DNA from 2 places in the Serratia sp. TSA_7 genome. Region 1 is predicted to be linked to the other one. Evidence: predicted binding sites of a transcription regulator. Region 1 holds the regulator's gene; the other holds the start of a gene.
The links. Region 1 encodes ArgR, which controls arginine synthesis, uptake and breakdown. Its sites were predicted from a motif close to ANTGAATAAAAATACANT; they were not measured.
Positions count from the first base shown of each region.

Region 2: the regulator ArgR is predicted to act here: its motif matches at 3,676-3,693, upstream of argC (N-acetyl-gamma-glutamyl-phosphate reductase).

Region 1 is NZ_JBQZFU010000003.1:78,441-86,466, forward strand. It holds gene ACUTQW_RS12770 (methyl-accepting chemotaxis protein) at 1-986, shown strand, start outside; gene fbp (class 1 fructose-bisphosphatase) at 1,029-2,033, opposite strand; gene mpl (UDP-N-acetylmuramate:L-alanyl-gamma-D-glutamyl-meso-diaminopimelate ligase) at 2,203-3,582, shown strand; gene yhcN (peroxide/acid stress response protein YhcN) at 3,774-4,037, opposite strand; gene yhcN (peroxide/acid stress response protein YhcN) at 4,162-4,425, opposite strand; gene argR (transcriptional regulator ArgR) at 4,831-5,301, opposite strand; gene mdh (malate dehydrogenase) at 5,768-6,706, shown strand; gene ACUTQW_RS12805 (helix-turn-helix domain-containing protein) at 6,774-7,034, opposite strand; gene ACUTQW_RS12810 (DNA-binding protein) at 7,216-7,566, shown strand; gene ispB (octaprenyl diphosphate synthase) at 7,616-8,026, opposite strand, start outside.
Region 2 is NZ_JBQZFU010000010.1:138,020-146,045, forward strand. It holds gene ppc (phosphoenolpyruvate carboxylase) at 1-2,217, opposite strand, end outside; gene argE (acetylornithine deacetylase) at 2,478-3,623, opposite strand; gene argC (N-acetyl-gamma-glutamyl-phosphate reductase) at 3,840-4,844, shown strand; gene argB (acetylglutamate kinase) at 4,874-5,647, shown strand; gene ACUTQW_RS22830 (argininosuccinate synthase) at 5,673-6,893, shown strand; gene argH (argininosuccinate lyase) at 7,092-8,026, shown strand, end outside.

The DNA.
Region 1 (8,026 bases):
GCACCAAAATCACCCTGATCGTGGTCGCCGGTTTGCTCAGCGTGCTGTTGGCGATACTGGCCTGGTTTGCTCTGCGGGTGATAATCCTGCGCCCCCTCGATGAATCTATCAACCAACTGGAATATATCGCCGGCGGTGACCTGACGCACCGAATTACCGGCGAAGGGGATACCGAGATGGGCCGTCTGGTGCGCGCTATGCAACGCATGCAACAGGCGTTGGTCGGTTCGGTCAGCAAGGTGCGCGATGCCAGCAGCCAGATTGATACCGGCTCACGTGAGCTGGCTGCCGGTAACCTGCATCTGGCGCAGCGTACCGAAGAGTCCGCAGCCTCGCTGGAGGAAACGGCGGCCAGCATGGAACAGCTGACCTCGACGGTGAAGATGAACGCCGAGAATTGCGAGCAGGCAAACCAACTGGCGCTGAGCGTATCCGATATCGCCAACCAAGGCAGTGAGGTGGTCAGCCAGGTGATGGACAAGATGCAGGCGATTACCGACAGCTCGCGGCGCATCGCCGATATCATCAGCGTGATGGACGGCATTGCCTTCCAGACCAATATTCTGGCGTTGAATGCGGCGGTCGAAGCGGCCCGCGCCGGTGAACAGGGGCGCGGTTTCGCGGTGGTGGCCGGCGAGGTACGCAGCCTGGCACAGCGCAGTGCGCAGTCGGCGAAAGAGATCAAAGGGTTGATCGAAGCGTCGCAGAATCGGGTGCAGGAAGGTGAGCAAATGGCGGAGTCTGCGGCGAAAACCATGAACGGCATTACCGGTGAAGTGGGCCGCGTGACGGCGCTGATGCGGGAAATTTCGGCGGCTACCCGGGAACAAAGCAGCGGTATTGAGCAGGTGAATCTGGCGGTGGCGCAGATGGATCAGGTGGCGCAACAAAACGCTGCGTTGGTCGAAGAGTCCGCGGCGGCGACGCGTTCGCTGGAGGAGCAGGCTCAATTGCTGGCCCAGAGCATGGCGGCGTTCAAATTATGATGGCGTGACAGGGGGCGGCATGCCGCCCCCTGAAGAGAGGCTTTACTCGTCCGGGTTTTCGGCGATAAAGCGCTCGGCGTCTTCAACCATGGATTTGGTGCCGACGAAGAACGGCGCACGCTGGTGCAGTTTCACCGGGGTAATGTCCAGAATACGGTTTTTACCGTCGCTGGCTTTACCGCCGGCCTGTTCCGCCAGGAACGCCATCGGGTTGCATTCATACAGCAGGCGCAGCTTACCTTGCGGGTGGCTGGCGGTGCTTGGATAAATGTAGATGCCGCCTTTCAGCAGGTTGCGGTGGAAGTCGGCAACCAGTGAACCAATGTAGCGTGAGGTGTAAGGGCGTTGTGTCGCTTCGTCCTGCTCCTGGCAATACTTAATGTATTTCTTCACGCCGCGAGGGAACTTGATGTAGTTGCCTTCGTTGATCGAATACATATTGCCGGTGGCAGGATAACGCACTTTCTCATGGGAGAGACAGAACACGCCCAGAGACGGATCGTAAGTAAAGGCATGCACGCCATAACCGGTGGTGTACACCAGCATGGTGGATGAACCATAAACCACGTAGCCGGCTGCAACCTGGGCGCTGCCTGGCTGCAGGAAATCTTCTTCGGTCACGGGAGTGCCGACCGGGGTGATGCGACGATAGATAGAGAAAATAGTACCGACCGAGACGTTGACATCAATGTTGGACGAACCGTCCAACGGATCCATCAACACCACATACTTGCCATTTTCAGCCCGCTCGCCATCGAAAATCACGATTTCATCTTCTTCTTCAGAAGCGATACCCGCAACTTCACCGCGCGCTTTCAACGCAGCTTTCAGCTTTTCGTTGGCGAACAGGTCCAGTTTCATCTGGACTTCACCCTGTACGTTGGAAATGCCGCTGGTACCGAGGATATCAACCAGACCCGCTTTGTTGATGTCGCGGTGGATGATTTTGGCGCCCAGTTTAATTGCAGAAAGTAACGCTGTCAGCTCGCCGGTGGCGTGAGAGAAGTCGTGCTGTTTCTCGACGATAAATTCGCCTAACGTTTTCATGACACAATCCCTGAATCTACGGATGGGTAGCGGTTTGTTAACAAACCGCCAACGTATTCGCGAGCAGTGTAGCCCAAAGATGAGCGCTATTCATAGGCAAATCCATTTCTTCTGGACGATTCTGAGCGGTAGAATAAGGTAACATTCGACGTACTCAATTGAGAAAACTATGCGCATTCACATTCTTGGGATCTGTGGCACCTTTATGGGCGGGCTTGCGGTACTGGCTCGTTCGTTGGGACATGAGGTGACCGGCTCTGACGCTAATGTCTATCCGCCGATGAGCACGCTGCTGGAGAAAGAGGGGATCGACCTGATCCAGGGTTACGATCCGGCTCAGTTGGATCCCGTGCCGGATCTGGTGATCATCGGCAACGCCATGACGCGCGGCAACCCGTGCGTGGAAGCGGTGCTGGAGCAAGGCATCCCATACGTTTCCGGCCCGCAATGGCTGCATGACTATGTACTGCGCGATCGCTGGGTGTTAGCGGTTGCCGGGACCCACGGCAAGACCACCACCGCCGGCATGGCAACCTGGATCCTGGAAGCCTGTGGTTATCAGCCCGGTTTTGTCATCGGTGGCGTGCCGGGGAACTTCGACGTTTCCGCACGCTTGGGCGGCAGCCCGTTCTTTGTGATCGAGGCCGATGAGTACGACTGTGCGTTCTTCGACAAACGCTCCAAGTTTGTTCATTACAGCCCGCGTACGCTGATCATGAACAATCTGGAGTTTGATCATGCCGATATTTTCGACGATCTGAAAGCGATCCAGAAGCAGTTCCATCATCTGGTGCGCCTGGTGCCGGGCAAGGGCAAGATCATTTTGCCTGATAACGACAACCACCTGAAACAGGTGATGGCGATGGGGTGTTGGAGCGAGCAGGAGTTGGTCGGGGAAGAAGGCGCATGGCGGGCGCACAAGCTGACGCCGGACGCCAGCCACTATGAAGTGTTCCTCGATGGCGAAAAAGCGGGCGAGGTGAAATGGGCGCTGGTGGGCGAACACAATATGCATAATGGCCTGATGGCGATTGCTGCCGCACGTCACGTTGGCGTGCAGCCTGCGGACGCCTGCGCCGTGCTCGGCGATTTCATCAATGCCCGTCGCCGCCTGGAGTTGCGCGGTGAAGCCAATGGCGTCACGGTGTATGACGATTTTGCGCATCACCCAACGGCGATCCTGGCGACCCTGGCCGCTCTGCGCGGTAAAGTGGGCGGCACCGCCCGTATTCTGGCGGTGCTTGAACCACGCTCCAATACCATGAAAATGGGTATCAGCAAGAACGATTTGGCGCCATCGCTTGGCCGTGCCGATGAGGTATTCCTGTTCCAGCCGCACCATATTCCCTGGCAGGTGGCGGAAGTGGCGGAAGCCTGCGTGCAGCCGGCCCACTGGAGTGCCGATCTCGGCACCTTGGTGGACATGATTGTGAGAACCGCCCAGCCGGGTGACCATATCCTGGTGATGAGCAACGGCGGGTTCGGCGGGATCCACGATCGGCTGCTGGAAGCTCTGGCCAACAAGCCAGAGCCGAAAGTCACCTACTGATCGACAGGGTTGATTCGAGAAAGGGCCGTTTGCGGCCCTTTTTTTCGCCTATAAAAAAGCCCTCGCGAGCGAGGGCAACGGGGTTCGTCGGATAGGACGACGAGACTTCTTCAGAGAATCAGCGGTTACCACGGAACTCGGCAGTGGCAGTGACGAGGGTAATCAGTTCGGCAACCGCGCTCTCTGAATTGTTATTTGTAGATTTCGGCAGTCGCGTGCCAGTTGCCGTTTTCGTAGGCTTCGATCACTCGGTACGCTTTAGCGCCTTGCTTATCGGCTTTGTCGGACAACGCCTGACGAATATCCGAAGGTGCACCGGTTACGCCACTGGCGGTAATGGTGCCGACAGACTGAAGATCGCCGGTCTGGTCATTGGTGATCAACGTAGCGGCTGAAGCGCCGAACGAAAGGGCAGACATCAGGCTCATTGCAGCGAGGGTCATTTTCATGTTCATGGTCGTGGGTCCTGTTGCGATAACAGCCAGGAAGGGCTTTACAGCGTTTATTATTCTTGAAAGCTGTTATCGGTAATGCTGGTTTCCAGAGATTTATTGCCCGTTGCCGGGTAATGCCGGGGTCTTATTTATAAATTTCAGCCGTAGCGTGGTAGTTGCCTTCGTTACGCGCTTCGATCACGCGGTAAGCGGTCGCGCCACGGGCATCGGCTTTTTCAGACAGCGCCTGACGAATATCTGAAGGGGTGCCGGCAATGCCGCTGACGGTAATGGTGCCTGCGGACTGCAGTTTGGCTGCCTGATCTGCATCAACGGATTGTGCTGCAAATGCGCCAAAGGAAAGCACAGACAGGAGGCTTAGTGTTGCAACGGTAGCTTTAATTTTCATGATCTCACCTTATCGTATTCTTTTATCAGTTCCAATGAACTGTGATTTACGTCACGGAAATGAGTATACATCTAGTAACTCTAAAAATTAATAGCTGGCTAACAGTTTCTAGTGAAACTTTATTATGGCGTCTCTTATTTTTAATAACCATATGGAATAAAAAACGCTCATAAAACGTTCTTTTGATGTTAAATTTATGTAATTTCAATAAGGTAAGTGTTTTTGACCAAATGTGCGGAAAAGGGCAGCAGCTATCGCTGGCTTTATATAAATGTCATTGGAATGTGCCGTAACAAGGCGGAAATCAGGTTTTAAACGTGGTAGGGCGCGGGGGAAAGGTAAAGACAGAGTTAAAGAAGCGCTAACAAAACGCGACCGTCAGCCGCATTTTGTTAGCGTTGAGCATCATAACTCTTGTTCGAACAGCGACAGAATGGCTTCGTACAACTGGCGAGCGGTAAAGCTGCTGGCTGGGGTAACGAAAATGGTGTCGTCACCGGCGATGGTGCCGAGTATGCCTTCGGATTTACCCAGGGAATCCAGCAGGCGGGCGATCAGCTGTGCGGCGCCGGGGCTGGTATGGATGACCACTACGGCATCGTTGTGATCGACATCCAGCACCAAATTTTTCAGTGGGCTGGTGGTGGTCGGCACGCCGAGCTCGGCTGGAAGGCAATACACCATTTCCATTTTGGCATTGCGGGTACGCACCGCGCCGAACTTGGTCAGCATGCGCGATACTTTGGATTGGTTGATGTTTTCGAAGCCTTCTTCTTGCAGCGCCAAAACGATCTCGCCTTGAGAACTGAATTTTTCTTCTTTCAATAACGCTTTAAACGCCTTGATCAGATCTTCCTGCTTTGCGGGATTACGCATTTTGCACCGTGGAATGTTGACAATAGAAGTGATTATTATGCATATAAATGAATTTTTATGCAATAAGAGGACGTCCGAAGAAAACAATGCTGCCCGGACAATGAGGAAAGGGCGGGATTTTAACAAAATCCGTACCCCATGAATATGCCCTTTCAGCGACCGAAAAAGCGGCCCGTGGCGGTAAAGAAAATGTTATTAAAATGATGTTGTTCTGATGTTGTGTAAGGGTGTAATGTAACCGCCGGTTAACTTGCTTGTGAATAACCTCGCACTATTTTTGATTAATGTGCGCTATGCCCTTAATGTGTAAGCCATTTAATTTAAAATGAGCGCGACATCGGCTGTTTTATTGCGCCAGTTCTCAAACAGACTGTTAAGAGATTGTTTTTAAAGGTGTAATAATTTAAGGTCCGTAACCAACATATTCACGGCGCTTTATATATTTAAGATAATAAAGGAGTATAGGATGAAAGTTGCAGTTCTCGGTGCTGCTGGCGGTATCGGCCAGGCCCTCGCCCTTCTACTCAAAACCCAGCTTCCTTCAGGTTCTGAACTCTCTCTCTACGACATTGCCCCCGTTACCCCAGGCGTTGCCGTCGACTTAAGCCACATCCCTACCGCAGTTAAAATCAAAGGCTTCAGCGGCGAAGATGCTACTCCGGCTCTGCATGGTGCAGACGTAGTGCTGATTTCTGCCGGCGTTGCGCGTAAACCTGGTATGGATCGTTCAGATCTGTTCAATGTCAACGCAGGCATCGTGCGTAATCTGATCCAGCAAGTGGCAACAACCTGCCCGAAAGCCTGCATCGGCATTATCACCAACCCGGTAAACACCACCGTGGCAATCGCGGCAGAAGTGCTGAAGAAAGCCGGTGTTTACGACAAAAACAAACTGTTTGGCGTGACCTCGCTGGATATCATCCGTTCCAACACCTTCGTGGCTGAGCTGAAAGGCAAGCAGCCGGAAGAGCTGAACGTGCCGGTTATCGGCGGGCATTCTGGCGTGACCATTCTGCCACTGTTGTCACAGATCCCGGGCGTGAGCTTTACCGAACAGGAAGTGGCGGATCTGACCAAGCGTATCCAGAATGCGGGTACTGAAGTGGTTGAAGCCAAAGCCGGCGGCGGGTCCGCAACTCTGTCAATGGGTCAGGCGGCGGCGCGTTTCGGTCTGTCTCTGGTTCGTGCGCTGCAAGGCGAAGCGGGCGTGGTGGAATGCGCTTATGTGGAAGGTGACGGCAAATATGCCCGCTTCTTCGCACAGCCACTGCTGCTGGGCAAAAATGGCGTAGAAGAACGTAAAGACATCGGTACTCTGAGCGCGTTCGAGCAGAAAGCGTTGGAAGAGATGCTGGATGTTCTGCATAAAGATATCGAACTGGGCGAAAAGTTTATCAATAACTGATCAACCCAGGACGCATGAGTATGCACAAGCCGCCGGACATCGCACCGGCGGTTTTTTTATGCCCGAATCATGACCTGATACGGGCTTTTCGATTCAGCAGGTCGTTGGTGTGCGGGTCGAAATAGCGGCTTGGCCAGATCTCGGCAGGATGGATGTCCAGCGCTTCGGCAATCAGCCATTCCCCTTTTGGCCAGGGCCGAGATAGCGCGTTTGCCAGTGTTGATGAACTAAGCCCCGCTTTGCGGGATACCGCCGCCAGTGTCGTTCCCTTCTTACGTAAAGCTGCAATGATATCCGCCGGGTGCCAGTCCTTGTTCCTTGAATTCATGTTTGCATTCCCTTTTTTGATTAGCGAAAGTTCTGTTAGTGGTATAACTAACAGGTCAAGATTAATCGTTTGAACAACATGAAACGCTTATACGGAAATTAGAATACCACTAAATTTCCAAAAAAATATCTCATTAATTTCTAAAAAATATCTTTGCACATTTTCCTCAGAGATCATGGCTATGAAAAAAGAGTGGTTTGCCGCCAAGGAACTTACAGGCATTGCAGGATTACCCTCTTCACCACAGGGAATAAATTTGATGGCGCGTCGTGATGGCTGGATCAGCCGCCGGCGTAAAGGCGTGCAGGGAAAGGCGCTGGAATATCATATTGACAGCTTACCGTCAGGTACGCGCAACTTACTGATGATGAAAGAAGATCCGGCTATTTATGACATCGAGCGAAAGGATCCGTTGGCGGTATGGATTGAATATTACTATCACCTGACGGAAACCGAGCGTGACAAAGTATTGGCGTTCCTGATGCGTGAAGGCATAGGTAGCCTGCTGGCGCGTATTACAGAGGGGAAGTGAAACAGACCCGCGCTGCGGGTCTGTAGAAACTGCTTAAGTTTTTTGTTTCTCAAAAATCTCGCTGAACCGCAAGGTGCGCTAATCCTTCCAACGCGGAGCGATGAGGGGATTCCGGCAGAACTTGCAGCGCGGCAATCGCCTTATCGGCTTCTTCTTCGGCGCGTTGGCGGGTATATTCAAGCGAACCGCACTGTTGCATGGCCTGTAAAACCGGTTCCAGCAGATGACGGCCGCTGCCTTGCTCAATGGCTTCGCGGATCATGGCCGTTTGCGCGCTGTTGCCGTTACGCATGGCGTGCAGCAAGGGCAGTGTGGGCTTCCCTTCGTTCAGATCGTCACCGGTATTTTTACCCAGGGTGCTGCCGTCGGCGCTGTAATCGAGCAGATCGTCGATCAACTGGAAAGCGGTGCCGAGATAACGGCCGTAATCCTGCAGCGCTTTTTCTTCTGCTTCGCTGGC
Region 2 (8,026 bases), on a different contig from region 1:
TTCCTGCAAACCTGCACCGGCACCCAGCCAGGCCGGCAGCATCAGGCGGTTCTGCGTCCAGGCGAAGATCCACGGAATGGCGCGCAGGCTTTCTACGCCGCCGTTTGGCTTGCGCTTGGCCGGGCGTGAACCCAGCGGCAGTTTACCCAGTTCCAGCTCCGGCGTTGCGGCGCGGAAGTAAGGCACGAAGTCCGGATTCTCGCGCACGTAGCCGCGGTACATTTTGCACGATGTCTCCGACAGGTCGTCCATCAGCGAACGCCACTCTTTCTTCGGCTCCGGCGGCGGCAACAGGTTGGCTTCCAGAACCGCGCCGGCATACAGCGCGAGGCTGCTGATGGCCACTTCCGGCAGGCCAAATTTGAAGCGAATCATCTCACCCTGCTCGGTCACGCGCAGGCCACCTTTCAGGCTGCCCGGAGGCTGCGACAGCAGCGCCGCATGCGCAGGCGCGCCGCCGCGACCAATCGAACCGCCACGGCCGTGGAACAGCGTTAACGCCACTCCGGCCTTTTCACAGGTTTTGATCAAGGCATCTTGCGCGCGGTACTGCGCCCAGGACGCGGCCATCACCCCGGCGTCTTTCGCCGAGTCGGAATAGCCGATCATCACCATCTGCTTGCCCTGGATAAAGCCGCGATACCAGTCGATATTCAGCAACTGGGTCATCACGTCGTCGGCGTTGTTCAGGTCGTCGAGGGTTTCGAACAGCGGCGCGACCGGCAGCGCAAACGGGCAACCGGCTTCTTTCAGCAGCAGATGGACCGCCAGCACGTCAGAAGGGGTGCGTGCCATGGAGATGACGTAGGCGGCGATGGAGCCTTGCGGCGCTTCGGCGATCACGCGGCAGGTTTCCAGCACTTCCTGGGTATCGGCACTCGGTTCCCACTTCAGCGGCACCAGCGGGCGTTTGGAATTCAGTTCGCGGATCAGGAATGCTTGTTTGTCGGCTTCTGACCAGCTTTCGTAGTCGCCGAGGCCCAGATAACGGGTCAGTTCGGCGATGGCTTCGGTATGGCGGTTGCTTTCCTGACGGACGTCGATACGCACCAGCGGCACGCCAAAGCAGCGAACGCGGCGCAGGGTATCCAGCAACTGACCGTTGGCAATGATGCTCATGCCGCAGGCCTGCAGCGACTGATAACAGGCGAACAACGGTTCCCACAGCTGATCGTTGCTTACCAGCAGGTCGTTCGGTTTCAGCACGCGTTCGCCTTTCAGGCGGCCTTCCAGATAGGCCTGAGAGCGCATCAACTGGCCGCGCAGCTGTTTCATGATTTCGCGGTACGGTTCCTGCACTTCGTCGCCACCGGCGAGGGCGCGCAATTCCGGAGTACATTCGGTCATCGACAGCTCGGACACCAACACCTGGATATCGCGGGTGAACAGGTCGCAGGCTTTCCAGCGGCTGAGCAGCAGCACGTGACGGGTGATTTCGGCGGTCACGTTCGGGTTACCGTCGCGGTCACCGCCCATCCAGGAGGTGAAACGCACCGGCACGGCTTCCGCCGGCAGGCTGTAATCGATGGAGTTTTCCAACTGCTCGTTGAATTCGCGCAGGAAGGCAGGCACCCCTTCCCACAGGCTGTTTTCCACCACCGCAAAGCCCCACTTGGCTTCGTCGATAGGCGAAGGGCGGTTTTTACGGATCTCGTCGGTGTGCCATGACTGGGCAACCAGCTGGCGCAGGCGGCGCATGATCTTGTTGCGCTCGTAATCGGCCAGATCGTTATGATCGAGTTGGCTCAGACAGGTGTTGACCTCAACCAGCTTGTGGATCAGGGTGCGGCGGGTTATTTCCGTCGGGTGCGCCGTCAGCACCAGCTCGATGGAGAGCTGAGAGACCGCATTTTGCAGCTCTTTGGTGCTGAGCTTTTTGTCTTTCAGCCGGGTGAACAGCTGGGCCAGCGCTTCGGGATTGCTGGCGGCTTCGCCATTGGGCGAAATGCTGTGGTACTGCTCGGCGACGTTGGTCAGATTAAGGAACTGGCTGAAGGCGCGCGCGACCGGCAGCAACTCGTCGTTGGACAGGTTCTGCAAGGTGGAAAGCAGCTCCTGACGATGCGCCTCGTTACCGGCACGTGAAGATTTGGAAAGCTTACGGATAGTTTCAACGCGATCGAGAATATGCTCGCCCAGCGCATCTTTGATGGTATCGCCGAGCAATTTGCCGAGCATACTGACATTACTTCGCATTGCCGAATATTGTTCGTTCATATAACCCCTGGCCCAGTTCTGTATGATTTTTTATCTTGTAAGTAAATTTCACGTGTCAGGCGAAGAGCGCCTGTTTCATCTCGCCACGTTCCTGTCCAATCGTCAATTGACACTATTTTTAGCAAAAAAACATCAAAATCGGCGCATTTTCTGAAATTTAATTACGGCACGCCGGTTATCAGTCTGGCTTATTATATTGTTTTGATACTTCTTAATAGGTAGGGGCGATGATAAATCATTACCCCTACCTTGTGTCAGGTTTATTGATGGCAAAAGTGCTCGACCAACTGGCCCAGCAGCTTGCGCGTCGGCTCGATAAACGCCGTATCGATGTATTCATCCGGCTGGTGCGCCTGGTTGATTGACCCCGGGCCGAGCACCAGCGTCGGGCACACCTGCTGGACGAACGGCGCCTCGGTGCAGTAGTTGACCACCTGAGTGCGGGTGCCCAGCAGTTTCTCAATCACCGCCACCATATGATGATCGGTCGGACACTCGTAGCCCGGGACCGAGGCATGCAGTTCTTCAATGTTCAGGCGGCCCGGCCAGCGCTGGCTGACCGGCTCCAGCGTCTGGTGCATCAGCTCGTTGATATTGTCGAGCGTCATGCCCGGCAGCGGACGAATGTCCAGGTGCAGTTCACAGCAGGCGCAGATGCGGTTGGCCGCGTCGCCGCCGCTGATATGGCCGAAGTTCATCGTCGGATAAGGCACGGCGAATGCCGGATTGTTGTAGCGCTCCTGCAGCGTTTTGCGCAGTTCCATCAGGCGGCCAATGGTTTCGTGCATCAAATCGATGGCGTTGACGCCGCGCGCCGGATCGCTCGAGTGGCCGGACTGGCCGACAATGCGGATGGCGTTGGCCATATGCCCCTTGTGCGCGCGCACCGGTTGCAGTGAGGTGGGCTCGCCGATAATCGCGAAATCCGGGCGGATGGCGGTCGAGGCGGCGAAATAACGCGCGCCGGCCATCGTCGTTTCTTCATCTGCGGTGGCCAGAATATACAGCGGCTTGGTCAGTTTGCCGGCATCGATGTCGCGCACGGCATCCAGAATAAAGGCAAAGAAGCCTTTCATGTCCGCAGTGCCCAGACCGTACAGCTTATTGTCGTGTTCGGTCAGGGTGAAGGGATCGCGCGTCCAGCGGCCTTCGTCATAAGGTACGGTGTCGGTGTGGCCCGCCAAAAGCAGGCCGCCGCTGCCTTCGCCGATGCTGGCGAGCAGGTTGAATTTGTTGCGGGTATCGGGCACCGGCTGTACGTCGACGCGAAAGCCCAAATCGGCAAACCATCCGGCCAGCAAGTTGATTAACGCTTCATTACTCTGATCGAGGGCGCCATCGGTGGCACTGATCGACGGAGTGGCGATCAACGCCCGGTACAGCTCAATAAATGGAGGTAATTTCATCTTCACTGTTGACAGCCTTTGGTTAGGGTAGTATCAATATTCATGCATTTATTTTGAATAAAAATACAGTAAGCTAGAGCGTAAGGGAACCCGATTCCCGGATGATTATAAAAACATCAACGCTCGACCACGTGGGTGAACGGCGAAACAACGCTGGTGAGCCCGGTTACCTGAGTCGAATACGACCACTCGTAAGCCAAGAAGGTGAAAGGCCACATGTTGAATACGCTGATCGTTGGTGCCAGCGGTTACGCCGGAGCGGAGCTCACGGCTTACCTGAATCGTCACCCACATATGAACATAACCGCATTAGCGGTTTCAGCGCAAAGTGCAGATGCAGGAAAATTGCTTTCTGATTTGCATCCCCAGTTAAAAGGCATCGTCGATCTGCCGTTACAACCGCTGGTTGACGTGGCTGCCGCCGCCGATGGCATCGACGTGGTGTTCCTGGCCACGGCGCACGAGGTCAGCCACGATATCGCGCCTTTGTTCCTGGCTGCGGGCTGTGTGGTGTTCGATCTGTCCGGTGCGTTCCGCGTAAAAGACGCCGGTTTCTATACCCAGTACTACGGTTTCGAGCATCAGCATCCTGAGCTGCTGGATCAGGCGGTATATGGCCTGGCGGAGTGGCAGAGCGAAAAAATCAAACAGGCGCAACTGATCGCCGTACCGGGCTGCTACCCGACGGCGGCGCAGTTGGCGCTGAAACCCTTGATCGATCAACAGCTGTTGAATCTTGACCAATGGCCGGTCATCAACGCCACCAGCGGCGTCAGCGGCGCGGGCCGCAAAGCCAGCGTGACCACCAGCTTCTGTGAAGTAAGTTTGCAGCCGTACGGTATCTTCAACCACCGTCATCACCCGGAAATCGTTGCGCATCTGGGTGTGCCGGTCATCTTCACGCCACATTTGGGTAACTTCCCGCGTGGTATTCTCGAAACCATCACCTGCCGTTTGAAAGCCGGCGTTACCGCGCAGGACGTGGCCGCAGCCTATCACGCCGCCTATGACGACAAACCGCTGGTGCGGCTGTACGACAAAGGCGTGCCGGCATTGAAAGCGGTGGTGGGCCTGCCGTTCTGCGATATCGGCTTTGCCGTTCAGGGCGAACACCTGATCGCGGTAGCGGCGGAAGACAACCTGTTGAAAGGCGCGGCTGCTCAGGCGGTGCAATGCCTGAATATCCGTTTTGGGTTCCCGGAAACCCAGTCATTACTTTAATGAATAACCAGCGTGGGATGTAAACAGCGATGAATCCGTTAATTATCAAGTTAGGTGGCGTGTTATTAGACAGTGAAGAGGCGCTGGAGCGTTTATTCACCGCCCTGGACAGCTACCGTCAGCAGCATCAGCGCCCGCTGGTTATCGTTCACGGCGGCGGTTGCCTGGTGGATGAGCTGATGAAACAACTTTCTCTGCCGGTGGTGAAGAAAAACGGCCTGCGGGTGACCCCTGCTGGCCAGATCGACATCATTACCGGCGCGCTGGCCGGTACTGCCAACAAGACCCTGCTGGCGTGGGCCATCAAGCACCGGATCAATGCGGTGGGCCTGAGCCTGGCGGACGGCGGCAGCGTTTCCGTGACCCAACTCGATCCGGCGCTGGGCCACGTAGGCAACGCGCAACCGGGTTCACCGGTGCTGCTCAATACCCTGCTGGGCGCTGGCTACCTGCCGGTGATCAGTTCTATCGGCATCACCGCCGAAGGGGAATTAATGAATGTGAACGCCGATCAGGCGGCGACGGCCCTGGCCGCCACGCTGGGTGCGGATTTGATCCTGCTGTCGGATGTCAGTGGCATTCTCGATGGGAAAGGGCAACGCATTGCAGAAATGACGGCACAAAAAGCGGAACAACTGATTGCCCAAGGCATCATCACCGATGGTATGGTGGTGAAGGTGAATGCGGCGCTCGACGCGGCCCGCACCCTTGGCCGGCCGGTGGATATCGCCAGCTGGCGCCATGCCGATCAGCTTCCAGCTCTGTTTAACGGCGTGTCGATTGGCACCCGGATCCTCGCTTAAATTTAGAATTAAAAAGGAAAAGACCATGCAAAACCAAGGCATCAAAAAAATCGTTCTGGCGTACTCTGGCGGCCTGGATACTTCGGCCATCATTCCTTGGCTGAAAGAAAACTACGGCGGCTGCGAAGTGGTGGCGTTCGTGGCGGATATCGGCCAGGAGCGCAGCGATCTGGAAGGCGTGGAGCAAAAAGCCCTGCAATCCGGTGCCTCTGAGTGTCACGTGGTTGATCTGCGTGAAGAATTCATCCGCGATTACGTTTATCCGGTTCTGCAGACCGGTGCGCTGTATGAAGGCAGCTACCTGTTGGGCACGTCAATGGCGCGCCCGATTATCGCTAAAGCGCAGGTTGAGCTGGCGTTGAAGGTCGGCGCTGATGCGCTGTGCCACGGTGCAACCGGCAAAGGTAATGACCAGGTGCGTTTCGAAACCACCTACACCGCGCTGGCACCACACCTGAAAGTGGTTGCGCCTTGGCGTGAGTGGAACCTGCGTTCCCGTGAAGCGCTGCTGGATTACCTGAAAGAGCGCAATATCCCAACGACTGCGTCGCTGGAAAAAATCTACAGCCGTGACGAGAACGCCTGGCATATCTCTACCGAAGGCGGCGTGCTGGAAAGCCCGTGGAATGCCCCGAACAAAGACTGCTGGGTTTGGACCGTAGATCCGCAGGAAGCGCCGGACCAGCCTGAGCAAGTGACCATCACCGTAGAAAAAGGCCGCGTCGTGGCGGTTAACGGTGAAGCCTTGAGCCCATACAAATGTCTGGAAACCCTGAACGTGCTGGGCGCCAAACATGGCGTGGGCCGGATCGACATCGTGGAAAACCGTCTGGTAGGCATCAAATCTCGCGGTTGCTACGAAACTCCGGGCGGCACCATCATGGTGGCGGCACTGCGCGGCGTTGAGCAACTGGTTCTGGATCGCGACAGCTTCAAATGGCGTGAGCAGTTGGGCCTGGAAATGTCCTACGTGGTGTACGACGGCCGCTGGTTTGCTCCGCTGCGTCGTTCTCTGCAGGCCTCTGCAGAAGCGCTGGCCGAAGAAGTGAACGGCGAAGTGGTGCTGCAGCTGTACAAAGGCCAGGTGACGGCGATTCAGAAGAAATCCGCCAACAGCCTGTACTCTGAAGAGTTTGCTACCTTTGGCGAAGATGAGGTTTACGATCACAGCCACGCGGGCGGCTTTATCCGCCTGTTCTCGCTCTCTTCACGCATTCGCGCGCTGAACGAGAAAAAGAACAAGTAATTTCATTATTCGGCGTGACTTGTTAAGGGCGCAGCGTGCTGCGCCCTTTCGTATAAAATTTATACCCTAAATAATTCGGGTTGCAGGAAGGCGGCAAGAGCGAGAGTCCCGATGAGCTTACATCGGTAAGTGATTCGGGTGAGCGCTCGCAGCCAACACACCTGCGGCTCGAAGTATGACGGGTACAGGAGTAAAGGTATGGCACTTTGGGGCGGACGGTTCAGTCAGGCGGCAGATCAGCGGTTCAAACAGTTAAACGACTCTTTGCGCTTTGATTATCGCCTGGCGGAACAGGACATTGTTGGCTCTGTGGCCTGGTCGAAAGCGCTGGTCACCGTCAACGTGCTGACGGCAACCGAGCAGCAACAGCTTGAGCAGGCTTTGAGCGTGTTGTTGGAAGAGGTGCAGGCCGACCCGCAGGCGATTGTCAGCAGCGATGCGGAAGATATTCACAGCTGGGTGGAGCAGAAGCTGATCGATAAAGTCGGCGATCTGGGCAAGAAGCTGCATACCGGCCGTAGCCGTAACGATCAGGTCGCGACCGATCTGAAACTGTGGTGCAAACAGCAAATCGGCGAACTGCATCAGGCCATCGTGCAACTGCAGCAGGCGCTGGTGGAAACTGCCGAAGCCAATCAGGATGCGGTGATGCCGGGTTATACCCACCTGCAGCGCGCGCAACCGGTCACTTTCGCTCACTGGTGCCTGGCCTATGTGGAAATGCTGGCGCGCGATGAAAGCCGCCTGCAAGATACGCTCAAGCGCCTGGACGTCAGCCCGCTGGGCAGCGGCGCTCTAGCCGGCACCGCTTATCCGATCGATCGTGAACAGCTTGCCGGTTGGTTGGGCTTTGCCTCGGCCACCCGCAACAGCCTGGACAGCGTTTCCGACCGCGACCACGTGCTGGAGCTGCTGTCGAATGCCTCCATCAGCATGGTGCATCTGTCGCGTTTTGCCGAAGACCTGATCTTCTTCAACAGCGGCGAAGCGGCGTTTGTCGATCTGTCCGACCGCGTAACCTCCGGCTCTTCGTTGATGCCGCAGAAGAAAAACCCGGATGCGTTGGAACTGATCCGCGGCAAATGCGGCCGTGTACAGGGCGCATTGACCGGCATGATGATGACGCTGAAAGG